One region of the Weissella paramesenteroides genome, then DNA from elsewhere that is predicted to be linked to it. Evidence: riboswitches for the same ligand, from Rfam matches in the RefSeq annotation. Region 1 holds a riboswitch; each other region holds the start of a gene.
What was found. Region 1 has a riboswitch for thiamine pyrophosphate ahead of thiS (sulfur carrier protein ThiS). Riboswitches for the same ligand answer to the same signal wherever they lie in the genome.
Positions count from the first base shown of each region.

Region 2: it holds a riboswitch for thiamine pyrophosphate, as region 1 does, so the genes downstream of both, thiD (bifunctional hydroxymethylpyrimidine kinase/phosphomethylpyrimidine kinase) here and thiS (sulfur carrier protein ThiS) in region 1, are expected to answer to the same signal.
Region 3: it holds a riboswitch for thiamine pyrophosphate, as region 1 does, so the genes downstream of both, thiW (energy coupling factor transporter S component ThiW) here and thiS (sulfur carrier protein ThiS) in region 1, are expected to answer to the same signal.
Region 4: it holds a riboswitch for thiamine pyrophosphate, as region 1 does, so the genes downstream of both, QRX23_RS03410 (ECF transporter S component) here and thiS (sulfur carrier protein ThiS) in region 1, are expected to answer to the same signal.

Region 1 covers NZ_CP130559.1:1,941,487-1,944,662, forward strand. Annotated here, with positions in the region: gene QRX23_RS09730 (hydantoinase/carbamoylase family amidase) at 1-400, opposite strand, end outside; gene QRX23_RS09735 (thiazole synthase) at 403-1,173, opposite strand; gene thiF (sulfur carrier protein ThiS adenylyltransferase ThiF) at 1,189-1,839, opposite strand; gene thiS (sulfur carrier protein ThiS) at 1,858-2,055, opposite strand; TPP riboswitch at 2,098-2,187, opposite strand; TPP riboswitch at 2,284-2,373, opposite strand; gene QRX23_RS09750 (DUF368 domain-containing protein) at 2,651-3,176, opposite strand, start outside.
Region 2 covers NZ_CP130559.1:982,233-985,408, forward strand. Annotated here, with positions in the region: gene QRX23_RS04790 (MTH1187 family thiamine-binding protein) at 1-13, opposite strand, end outside; gene QRX23_RS04795 (TenA family protein) at 71-691, opposite strand; gene thiD (bifunctional hydroxymethylpyrimidine kinase/phosphomethylpyrimidine kinase) at 688-1,512, opposite strand; TPP riboswitch at 1,582-1,681, opposite strand; gene QRX23_RS04805 (Sapep family Mn(2+)-dependent dipeptidase) at 1,728-3,146, opposite strand.
Region 3 covers NZ_CP130559.1:588,616-591,791, forward strand. Annotated here, with positions in the region: gene QRX23_RS02860 (LysR family transcriptional regulator) at 1-891, shown strand, start outside; TPP riboswitch at 942-1,043, shown strand; gene thiW (energy coupling factor transporter S component ThiW) at 1,154-1,675, shown strand; gene QRX23_RS02870 (PfkB family carbohydrate kinase) at 1,672-2,505, shown strand; gene thiE (thiamine phosphate synthase) at 2,468-3,085, shown strand.
Region 4 covers NZ_CP130559.1:683,765-686,940, forward strand. Annotated here, with positions in the region: gene QRX23_RS03405 (ABC transporter ATP-binding protein) at 1-841, opposite strand, end outside; gene QRX23_RS03410 (ECF transporter S component) at 846-1,409, opposite strand; TPP riboswitch at 1,529-1,620, opposite strand; gene QRX23_RS03415 (ribose-phosphate diphosphokinase) at 1,793-2,764, shown strand; gene QRX23_RS03420 (aldo/keto reductase) at 2,798-3,176, shown strand, end outside.

The DNA of each region.
Region 1 (3,176 bases):
TCGATCCAGTAAAAGCTGCTGGAAAACGGCTACCTTCTTCTTCGCTAAAAGAAATCAAACGTAACGGTTTTTTAGGCAAATGTCCTTGTTGGTAGAGTTTTTGTATCGCACAAAAGCCACCTAAAACCCCATATAGCCCATCATAACGACCACCTTGACGCACAGTGTCCATATGAGAACCAGTCGCAATCGGTGCTGATATTTCTTGTCCTGGAAAATCTAAAGACACATTACCATAATCATCAACCGTTGCTTGCGCACCATGTTCTTGGCCGAGCAAAATCAGTGCTCGTTGATTCCGTACCCATTGCTGATTATAAACTAACCGATTCTGGCCAACTTCATCCGATGTATTGAATTGATCCAGCAAATCACCCAATTGTATGGTTTCATTCGTCATAATTATTTGCTAATGCCAGCAATTGGTGATGATGCCGCTGCTTTTTTATCTAAAACACGACCGGGGTGGGCAAGATAACCCTTACGTCCAGCTTCTACAGCTAACTTAAATGCCTCTGACATCAACGGAATATCACCTGCTGTTGCCATCGCTGTATTAGCCATTACTGCTGCTGCTCCCATTTCCATGGCTTCAGCAGCTTGACTTGGACGACCAATACCAGCATCAACAATGATTGGCGCATCAATTTCGTTAATTAAAATCTGAATCAATTCTTTAGTTGCCAAACCTTTGTTTGTACCAATTGGTGCACCTAATGGCATCACAGCCGCAGCACCAGCTTCGACCAACTTACGGGCAGCATTTAAATCAGGTAACATATATGGCATCACGATGAATCCTTCATCAGCCAAAACCTTCGTTGCCTTAATTGTTTCTTCGTTATCGGGTAACAAATAAGTCTTATCAGGCACAACCTCAAGCTTAATAAAATCACTGCCACTTAATTCACGAGCAATGCGCGCCATGCGAATAGCTTCTTCAGCATTGGTGCAGCCAGATGTATTTGGCAAGATTGTCACATCATCTGGAATATAATTCAAAATATTTTCTTCATCCGTATTCGTACGACGCAATGCCATAGTAATAATCTGAGCACCTGCGTGATGGATTGCTGAATCAATTAGTTCATACGAATACTTACCTGATCCTAGAATAAAACGTGAAGAAAAATGGTGACCACCAATAATTAAATCATCATTACTTTCGACCATGATTGTTTATATCTCCTATTCTGCTAAAACGGGTTGCTTGGTTAGTAAACGTAAGATAGCATTGGCTTCATGTCCAGCACATACCATTACGCGTGGTGCCATCAGTCCTTCGACACCTTTACTATAGCCATCCCCACAAATATATACATTTGATAACTGTTGTTTTGTTTGCATCTCATTAGTCATATGTAATCCGGCCATACCGTTACCCATAACAAGTGGCTTGTCAGGATAAAAATTCGTTACACCATCCAATAACATTGCTTTGGCCATTGGGTTATCAAAAGCCTCACAGACGATATCACAGTCCGCAAATAGTGTTTCAATATTGTCAGGTGTAATTTTAACCTGATGAATCTCAATATCGATAAATGGATTAAATTCTAATAAATTCTGCTTTAATGCCACGACTTTCGGCATGCCAACCTGACTAACTTTATATTGTTGTCGATTAAGATTGCTCATTTCAATGACATCAAAGTCAATTAAAGTTAGATGACCAACACCGCTGCGAGCTAGTGCAATTGCAATATTTGAACCTAGACCCCCAGCACCTGCAATAGTCACACGCGCATCTTTTAAAGGTTCAGTCGTACCAGCCACATTACGCTCTTTCATGCCCATAAAAAAATCAGTAACTGCTACACCTTGAAATTTTGGTGTCATTTTATTTTTTCCTCTTTTCTAACCACCACCGACAAACGAAATTAGTTCAACGTGATCATTTTCTGACAACGTTCGGTCTGCTAATTCCTCACGATGAATAATCTTACCGTTTAATTCCACGACAACATTTTGCATCATCTCTGTTTTTTCTTGTAATAAATCAGCCAATGTTTTACCAACCATGTTTGCTGTTTGTTCACCATTTAAAATAATCAAAAAAATGCCCTCCTTTCTGATCTTGAAAGAAGGGCATTTGCACACAGTCAAATATCGCACTTCCTTCGATCGTATTACCGACATCAGGTTCATGGGTATATTCTCAGCCTTTCAGCACCCCAGACGATGATTGTTTAGATTTAGTTTTTGCCAATTGCTCTATGCAATCCTCATAAAATATAAAATAGCAGTCTTTTTGCATTCACAAAAAGACTGCCCATTAATCTCTATATATGGACTGTATCTTCCTGCGCAGGTATTAACCAAATCAGGTTCAGTGGGTATATTCTCAGCTTTTCAGCACCCCAGATACGTTAATTAACTTAACAAGATAACCATAGCATGTTTAATTATGAAATACAACTCATTATTGAAATCGCTTTCAAAATTAGCAAAAAAAAATAACCGTCTTAGCTTGGCAGAGCTAACGGTTATTTAAACTTTAGATTTGCTACCGTCTAACGGTTCTACAAGGAGTCCTGATTGCACAGGGCTCCTTTTTTTCTATTCACATTATAGCATGACATATTACCAGTGGGAAATGACCTACCCACTTAAAATTTTCCTAATATAAAATTCTAAATTGTTATTTTTATTATACTGTTGTCGGCTTAACTGTCTGCTCTAAACGACCCATCCACCAACCTAGCCACGTTCCTAGCGCTAACAGAATAATTGAGAACGCATAATGCCAAACAGTAAAACCAGTGTAATCTAGCGGGATAATCATGACTGTTGATGCCATCACAATTCCGAAAATCATATGGAATAACTTTGCATAAGCAACTTTAAAAATATAGGCCATGATTTTTGCAAACACTAAAACAATCCCAATTAATCCCAAAATAAGGGGGATCAAAACTGATAAATCACCTGTTTTAATACCATCACTCATCCCTTTGTACAGACCTAAGTAAATTAAAAAGTTAGATGGGCTTAATCCTGGTACAAGAAGACCTAAGCCAATTAATCCACCAGCTAAAAGCCAGGCACTCATACTAGGCTCAATCGTTGAGAATAAAGGTCGGCCAAACCATAAGAATAATAACATTAAGCCTCCCGCAATAACGGAAAGGATAATGTCCCATGTTGAACGTCCCATTTTCCCGGCCTCATGCCAT
Region 2 (3,176 bases), 960 kb from region 1:
TTAACGTATTCATTTTAAATCCCTCTCTTCAATACATAGTCTATATTTATTATAACATTTAATACAGTACTTAGTGTCGTGCTGCTTGCTCCCAAAAAGTAAGTTCATATTGGTAAGATGTTAAATATGTTGATAAATAAGCCTGCTGTGTTTCAAAAGATAGTTTCTGCCAGTCAGGTACCTGTTGATCAACTACTTGCCAGCTCCATTGTGTGAATGCTTTATAATCGGGACTAGTGTAATAAGCTAGCCAAGGTTCATAAGTATTATTAGGGAACTTATTAATAAAATGGGTGCCTATTAAATGGTACGACTCCGTACATGGTAATAAAGCCAACATTGCATTTGTGGCATCACCTTGCATAATCGCCTTTTCCATGTGCTCTAGATAGGCTAAATTATGTTGGTCAGGTGGTATATTTAGCATTGCCTGACTTGCTAGCAAGGCATTGTGAGCAGTTTGTTCGTCTGTAGACACAGGCTTTGAAGCTTGCTGCAATGGTGTTAATTTTTCTGTCGTTAAGTCAAATAGTTTACCGAAATAGTCGGTATAATAGGTATCTTGTGCAACATAATAGTCTCGCTGTGTTTGCGACAAATTATCTGAGCCTATGCCTTGTACAAAAGATGAGTGATAGATATCATTCCGTATTGATGCAGATTGTTGTAATAGAAATTCATGGAAGGTCATTTGTTATCCTCCGTCCCCATTGTGATAGCCACCCAATGGTTTAATGGACCATGACCATGACCAACATTGATTGTTTGCCGAATGGCTTCGTAAGTGAATTTTTTAGCAACAGGCATAATATCCTTCAAATCATACCCTTTTGCTAGATTTGCAGTTATAAATGATGATAAGGTATCACCAGTTCCGTGCGTACGCTTGGTTTTGATACCAGGCATTGTGAGCCATTCTGATGAACCGTCAGCATATAGAATGTAGTCGGCAAACTCATTTTTTGAATCAGCACGATGGCCACCTTTTATTAAGACGTTTTTAACGCCCATATTTTGGATTGTCCTAGCTGCATGAATAATGTCTTGATCAGTTTTCAATGAACGACCAACGAGTACCTCAGCTTCCGGTAGATTTGGTGTTATCAAGAATGCGAGTGGTATAAGTTCTGCTTTTAAAGTATCGATCGCTGCGTCACTTAATAAGTGCGCGCCACCCTTTGCTACCATTACTGGGTCGATAATTAGTTTTCCCAGGTTATGTGATTGCCATCCTTGTGCAACCGCATGAACACGAATCTCATCCAGTAATGCACCAGTTTTGGCCGCTTTGATATCTAAATCATCAACGATACTTTTAAATTCCTCTAAAATAAACTTTGCAGGAATCGGATATTGGTCCTGCACACCATAAGTATTTTGAGCGGTTAGCCCGACTACAATCGTCGCAGCATAAACTCCTTGATTATGAAATGTTTTTAAATCCGCGTTGATACCAGCCCCACCACTGGCATCAGTTGAAGCAATTGTTATAACTTGTGGTATATCTATCATGATTCCTCCCGCATTCATGGCAATTTAAAAAGCACAGAAAACCAGGAAATTGGTTTTCTGTGCTATAAATCGCATTGACCATTACTTTCCTTCGTTAGTACTAACTAAACAGGTTCAAAGGGTCCGTTAATTAACGTCTCAGCCATAAAAGGCTCCCCTAGTAAATATTAAATTACATGCTAATTATCACATTTATTTTTTTATAGGTCAACACATTATAGATTATCTGATAGGGCTAGTATTTCTGCTACGATAAGATCGATACCAGTTTGGTAGTTCGCCAAATTAAAGGATTCGTTTGCCCCATGAGCTGTTGATGGTTCATCTGTTGGAATGATACCAAATCCAACGCCACTTGACATTAGACGTCCGAAGGAAGCCCCACCATTAACGCCTTGATCGGGTAATTTACCAGTAACAGATTGAAAGGCATCTGCTAATAATTTAACAAGTTTGTTATCTTTACCTACATAGTGCGGCACAAGCCCTGCCGGATCACGAACGATGTTAGTTAGCCAAGGCTCATCAGTCAATATTTGATCAACGGTTTCGGCTTCATCAAAAGCTAGTGAATGACGGAAGTTTAGGTTAATATGACCAGTTGTATTGTTAATGAAGTCAGTAATGCCAACATTTTGACTGGTTTTTCCGAGCTTTGGTTCTGACTTGCCATACCCAGAGTGCTCACCATAGGGATCCTTATGCAATTTCTGTCCAACAAATTGTAGGAAGTTAGCTGCGTTACCTTTAAAGTCATACTGTGTCAAAAAATTAGCAAGATAGGTTGCGGCATTTTTACCAGTTTCTGGGCGAGCAGCATGAGTTGCAACTCCCTGTACTGTCAGAACGGTTTGTTCACCGTTCTGGCTTAAAGTTCCCGAAATATTCTCTTCTTGACAGTATTGGTCAAAGTTATTTTGTAGATCATTGACAGGAATGCCAGAAAAAGTAGCTGTAGCAAATCCAGGTAAAACATTAGTTGCTGAACCACTTTTAAAGTTGATTAACTTAATTGGGGCATCTTCAGGATTTGTGGCATCAAAATATAAATCTAGCTGACTAATACCCTTTTCACCGTATGATAGATTTGCTGCACCATCGGGTGAAAAGCCATATTGCAGGTCCCCTTCCTCTGCAAAATACTGGTGCATATCTGCCCATTCACTTTCTTCATCAGTACCAATGATAAATCTAATTTGGTGTTTCAATGGCAATTGGGCATCTTTAATTGCTTTAATTGCGTAGTAAGTTAACATAACGGCTGCCTTCATATCATCTGCCCCACGTGCATAAATATGATTATCATCTTTAATGACTGGAGTGAATGGTTCAGTTTGCCATTGGTCAATATCGTTTACAGGCACAACATCGACATGTACAATGACACCAATTGGCTGTTCATCATCTTCAGGTCCAATATAGATGTATCCTGCTCGATTACCAACCGTTCCTACTTTCCGAAAGCCATCACGCTTGGCAATTGCCATCATAAAATCAAGAGCTGCTTTTGGACCAGGACCATAAGGAGCGTCTGTTGTGGCTTGTGCGTCATTTCTTACAGAAGGAATTTTAAGTAATTCTGTCAAATCGCTTAACCAAGCATCATGATATGTTGTTGTATTAATTATATTCATTAATTAAATCTCCCAAATAATTCATCATAT
Region 3 (3,176 bases), 620 kb from region 1:
ATACATAAATTTAAGGTCTTTCTAGATTTAGCTGAAACAGGTAATTATTCAGAAACTGCTGAAAGATTATATACAACGCAGGGTAATATTTCTAAGCAAATTTTATCTTTGGAAAAGGAACTAAAAACGCAATTATTCAAACGTGAGCACCGCCATATTTCCTTAACTGAGTCAGGAAGAATTACCGAAATGTATGCAAAAAAAATTTTGCATGAATTTGACGCATTACAACAGACTTTAGTGCAACATGATTCAGAGTCAGATAACGTGCTGACGATTCATACAATGCCAACATTTTCGAATTATCGTGGTTTTTCATTAATGAGTGACTTTCACAAAAGTCATCCTGAAATTACGCTGCACTTCTCTGAAACTAAAGATAGTTTATTACTTAACTCATTAAATGATAATCAAGCAGATATAATTTTTGGTCACTATACACCAGATGTTAGTAATAAACTTGAGACGCTGCTGACCGATCAAGACAACTTGATTTGTGTATTACCCGCTAATCACCCATTGTCAGCAAATCAAGTTATTTCATTAAGCGATTTAATGAAGGAAGAATTATTGCTACTAGAAGGCGAAGAGACAATCATTTTCAACAAATTTGGCTCTGCTGGAGAAAGAAGGCAATTGATGTCTGCAGTTGCCTATCAAGGTGAGCGAATCGATATTATTTTAAACATGGTATTAAATGGTATGGGTATCGCTTTGATGATGGAAAAAAGAGTTGATATGACGAATGATGGGCAAATGGTAAAGCGTAAAATCGCAACACACACAACAAGTGATTTTGGCTTTATGAGAATGAAACAAGTTCATGAATCCAAAGCTAATGAATTATTTTGGAAATACATCACACAATCACTTAACCATGATATTATTTAAAAATACATTTTAATCGTATGTGTGATAATATTATAGTATAAAAATTAAATATAATCACAAAGGGGAGCCAATCTGGCTGAGAATGAGATAGAATCTAGACCCTTCGTACCTGTTTTAGTTATTTAAGCGTAGGAATTGTGTGAATGTGTCAATTAATGGCCTCTTTGTGATGATTTTTTTATTGCGAGGAGGTTTTTTTATTTTGCATCTATTCTTGGATTAATGAAATTATATTGTCTAAATTTACTAGGGGAAAACAATAATGAATTCGAAAGTTAGAAAAATAACATATTTAGCTATGATGATTGCACTAGACGTGGTGTTGTCACCAATTTTACGTATCGAAGGAATGGCACCAATGTCCAGTGTGATTAATATTTTAGCTGGTGTACTTATGGGGCCATTGTATGCAACGATTATGGCGACTTGTTGCGGAATTATTAGGATGATGATGATGGGTATCCCACCATTGGCATTAACTGGGGCCGTTTTTGGCGCCTTGTTAGCAGGGTTAGGTGCCCGTTGGGTACATAGTATTTATGGGTCAATTGTTGGTGAGATTATCGGTACTGGAATAATCGGATCTTTACTATCTTACCCAGTTATGGTGCTATTTACGGGCACCAAGACAGATTTGTACTGGTTACTGTATACACCAAGATTCTTAGGTGCCACATTTATTGGTGCAGTAGCAGCTTGGCTCATTTGGCAACAAGCAAAAAAGATATCTTTGTTCAAAGACATGATGCGAGTTTTTAATGGCGAGGAGCGTATTATAAGATGAAAAAGATCACCATTCCGTTGCAAACAGCACCACTCATTCATTGTATTACTAATGCTATCTCAGTAGAGACTGTGGCAAACACACTCCTTTATATTGGTGCGAAGCCGATTATGACAGAAGACATTCGCGCCTTTAATGATTTGGCATTGCAGACAAATAGTTTGTTGTTAAATTTAGGAAGTCTGTCACTTGATAAGGAAAAGAGCATCTTAGCAGCCAGTAAATTAGCGATTGGCAAAGAACCAGTTGTACTAGATGTGGTTGGAATTGCGAGCGCTAAATTTGCCATGAAAGTCGCTAAAAAAATCATTGCAGATCAACCAACAATTGTCCGCGGTAATATTTCAGAAATGCGTGCACTTTGTGATTTACAAACGCATGGACGAGGTGTGGATGGTAGTTTATTAGACCAGACAGATGAAGAATTAATCAATTTAATTACGGCACTTAAGCAGTTACCTCAAGAATCGGTTTATGTTGCTACTGGGACAAAAGATATTGTTGTGGCTAGGAATAACGTTTGGGTTCTAAGTAATGGTGTACCAGAATTAGATCGTTTTACAGGTTCAGGAGATACTTTAAGTGGCCTGTTGGCAGCGTTATTGGGAGAAGGTGCTTCCCCCGAAGATGCAGCGATTCAAGCAATCAGCTATTTGAACATTGCAGGGGAGACCGCAAAAAGCAAAACTGTGACCTCAGGAATTGCAGAATTTCGACAGTTATTCTTAAATGAGCTTTCATTATTAGGGGTTGAAGATTCTGACTGGATAAATAAGATAAGGGGAACAAAAAATGACGAAACAATTATATTTAGTGACAGCGAGATATGACGAATCAGAAAGTGAATTTTTAAATAAAATTGAAACCGCTTGTGCTAACGGGGTTACAGTTGTGCAATTGCGGGAGAAAAATTTATCGACAAGGGATTATTATGAATTAGCGCTAAAAGTAAAAAAAATTACAGATAAATATGACTTACCATTAATTATTGATGATCGAATTGATATTTGCCTGGCGGTTGATGCGCGTGGTGCCCATATTGGTGATGACGAGTTACCAGTCAAAGTTGCTCGGAAATTGCTTGGTAAGGATAAAATCTTAGGTGTGTCAGCAAAAACAGTTACACGTGCAACTGAAGCGGCATCAGATGGTGCAAATTATTTAGGAACAGGTGCTATTTTCCCAACACAGACAAAAGTTGTTACGAAGCAAACGTCAATTGATACACTCAAGGCAATTACTGCAGCTGTTAATATTCCGGTTGTTGCCATTGGCGGCATTACAGAAGAACGTATTGATGTCTTCAAGGGAACAGAAATTGTTGGTGTGGCAATTGTTAGTGAGATTATGAAGGCAACAAACATTGCTCAAAAAGTGCAACGTTTAAAAAAGGCGCTTGAAACGTTATAATGTATCAAAGGAGAGCGAGACAAAAGTTGTTTTGAATCCGGCGTAAATTGCTTTACATTGAGACTTCAGACTTTTGGAACGCGTTTATGCT
Region 4 (3,176 bases), 710 kb from region 1:
GACCAATTTGTCCAGTTGGTAATGTAAAGTTACTATTTTTTAGCAATTGACGACTTTTGCCAACGGTTAGTGTCAAATCTTGCCAACCTAAGGGACCGTTTGAATGGGGCAAACCATAAAAAGGGGTTTGCGCCGGTAAATCAAACAGTTTTGAAAGTGGTTGTTGATGCAATGTACCTGAAGCCGTATCGATAGCAAATAGATGATCAACCAATTCTTGATAACCTGATAAGTCGTGATCAGAGATAATAATTGTCTTATGTTGCTCTAATTGCATTTTCTTTAAATCAGTTAATAAGGCTAAACGTGCAGTTGGATCAACACTAGCAAATGGTTCATCAAGTAACACGATATCACTATCCATTGCTAGGATGATTGCTAGGGCAACTCGTTGTTTTTCACCACCTGATAATGTTAATAAATCTTGGTCAGCAATTTGCTCGAGATGTAAGGCGTTAATTGCTAAAGCGACGCGCTGATTAATTGTATCAATTGGCAACTGCAAATTTTCTAAAGCAAACACTAATTGCAAGCGTGCAGTGCGCATGGCAAATTGGCGGTCCGGATTTTGAAAGAGCATGGCGATGCGCTTAGCTCTTTCAAAAGGGGCCAGCGGCTGAATCGGTTCGTCGTTTAAAAAGACGTTACCAGCAGTGATGACACCACCAAATTTTGGTAATAGACCAGCCATTGCCTTAAGCAATGTTGATTTTCCTGAACCTGACGGACCAACTAATAGATTAAATGAACCTTCTTCAGGAATCCAATTTATCTGATTTAATACATTAGGTTGGTCAGCCTCGTAAGCAAAACTTAAATTGTCAACTTGTAGTTTTGTCATGAGCTTAACGTTTTAGTAATCCAGACTTTGTCACAAGTTTCTTGATGTAGTAAACTAACACACCACCAAAGAAACCGGCAGAAATCAAACGAATAATGAATAGGGTAATCATCATTCCTGGCTTATAATCGGCATAACCACTATTAAATAGGTCCCAAATGAACGTGACAATTGTTGTGGTCAATACAGAAAGGGCAAGGCCTAGTTTATCCCAGTTCTTGTAGCCAGTTGCAGCAAATCCCAATTCTGTCCCAATTCCTTGTACAAAGCCAGAAATTAAGTTGGCAGCGCCCCAACTTGAGAATAGTAGCATTTCAACAGCAGCGGCTAGTACCTCACCAATTGTTGAACTACCAACTTTTTGTAGAATCGCACCTGCTAATGGTCCAGCCATCAACCAAACACCTAAAGTTAAATCATTCGCGTAGGGTTTTAGCGGGGTAGCAGCGACCGCATAATAAGCCGCACTCCATAATTCAAAAATAACACCGAAAAAAATTGCGATGATTGCTAAGAAAATCACATCGCGTAGTGACCACTTAACCTTTGATTCATTAACTGTTTGCATAATAATTGCAAACCTCCTTAAAAATAAAATGTTATCGAATCGCTGAAGCTTTGGTAACAAAAAAAGCCCCAGTATCAATGGCGTTTGTACACACCGATACTGGGGTTCGTTTACTGTCATGGTAAACAAACCAAGCTCCCTAGCAACATTACCTTGCTCAGGTTCTATGGGTATTATCTCAGCCAGCTTTATGGCACCCCAGCTTGTTTGATTCGCTTATCCAAGTATAATAGTAATATTATAAATTTGCAAATAAATTATATTGTACCGATAATGCAATGCATAATAGGGGCAGATAATCGTATAAAGGATATCGTAAAGAACTATATTTTGTTAAAATAGATGTGACGACAGTTGATGGTGAGAAATGGAGGAGTTCACTCGTGGAATCTCAAATAAAGTTGTTAGGGTTAACTGCTAATCATGAACTAGCAAATGCAGTGGCAGAAGAATTACATATGCCGTTAACGCAGCTAGATATCAAGCGCTTTGCGGATGGTGAAATATATGAGCGAATATTAGAGAGTATTCGTGGCGACGATGTGTATGTCATCGCACCGATTGCTGAAGAGGTTAATGATGCATTTATGGAAATGATGATTGTTGTTGATGCGCTGAGACGTGCATCTGCGGGACAAATCACACTGGTTATTCCTTATTTGGGTTACGCTCGGCAAGATCGCAAAGCAAAATCACGCGAGCCAATCACTGCTAAAATGGTTGCTTCACTCATTGAAATGAACGGTGTTGATCGGGTTGTTTCAATGGATCTACATGCTGCACAATTGCAAGGCTTCTTTGATATTCCAGTTGACCATTTGCAGGCGGCACCACTGTTAACAGATTATTTCTATAGTCGCAATTTGACAGACGACTTGGTGGTTGTCTCTCCTGATCATACTGGTGCTGGTCGCGCACGTAAGTTTGCTGATTTACTTGGCGCACCATGGGGAATTGTCAATGACAATGTTGCCATGTCTGACCCAACGTCTGCTGATGCAATTGTTGGTGACGTGAAGGGGCGTCGGGCCATTATTGTTGATGACATCGTTGATACTGGTTATCGTGTGCAAATGACAGCTAAGGCGCTACTAGCTAATGGTGCAACTGAAGTCTATGTTGCAGCGACTCACCCAGTTCTGTCTGGACAGGCAGCTGAAAATTTGGCGGCTGATAAGAATATCGAACGTCTGATCTTCACAGATACTTTACGCATCCCTGAAGAAAAGCAGAGTTCAAAATTTACAACACTATCTGTTGCGCCTTTGTTTGCTGAGGCAATTCGTCGTATTCATGAGCACAAACAAATTGATGTGCTACTACGTTCAAATAACAAACCAGAAGTAAATCTATAATCTTAATCAAATTGAAATTTAGGGGGTACCGTAATGGTCTATGCAGCAGCAGAAAATCGTTATGAAGTCATGCCATATCGCCGGGTCGCAGATTCGGGATTGATTTTACCAGCGTTATCATTTGGATTGTGGCGTAATTTGGGAGACCAAAAGCCACTAGCTAATTCAAGAGAAGTGATGTTAAAAGCTTTTGATAATGGTATTTTTTCATTTGATAATGCTTCAAATTACGGCCCATCAGATGGTACAGCAGAAGAAACATTTGGCGCCGTTTATAAACAAGACTTACATCCTTACCGTAATGAATTAATTATTACAACAAAGGCTGGATACCACATGTGGCCCGGACCACTAGGACAGTTTTCGGGTAAAAAGACCTTAGCGGCCGCTTTGGACTTGTCATTGCAGCGAA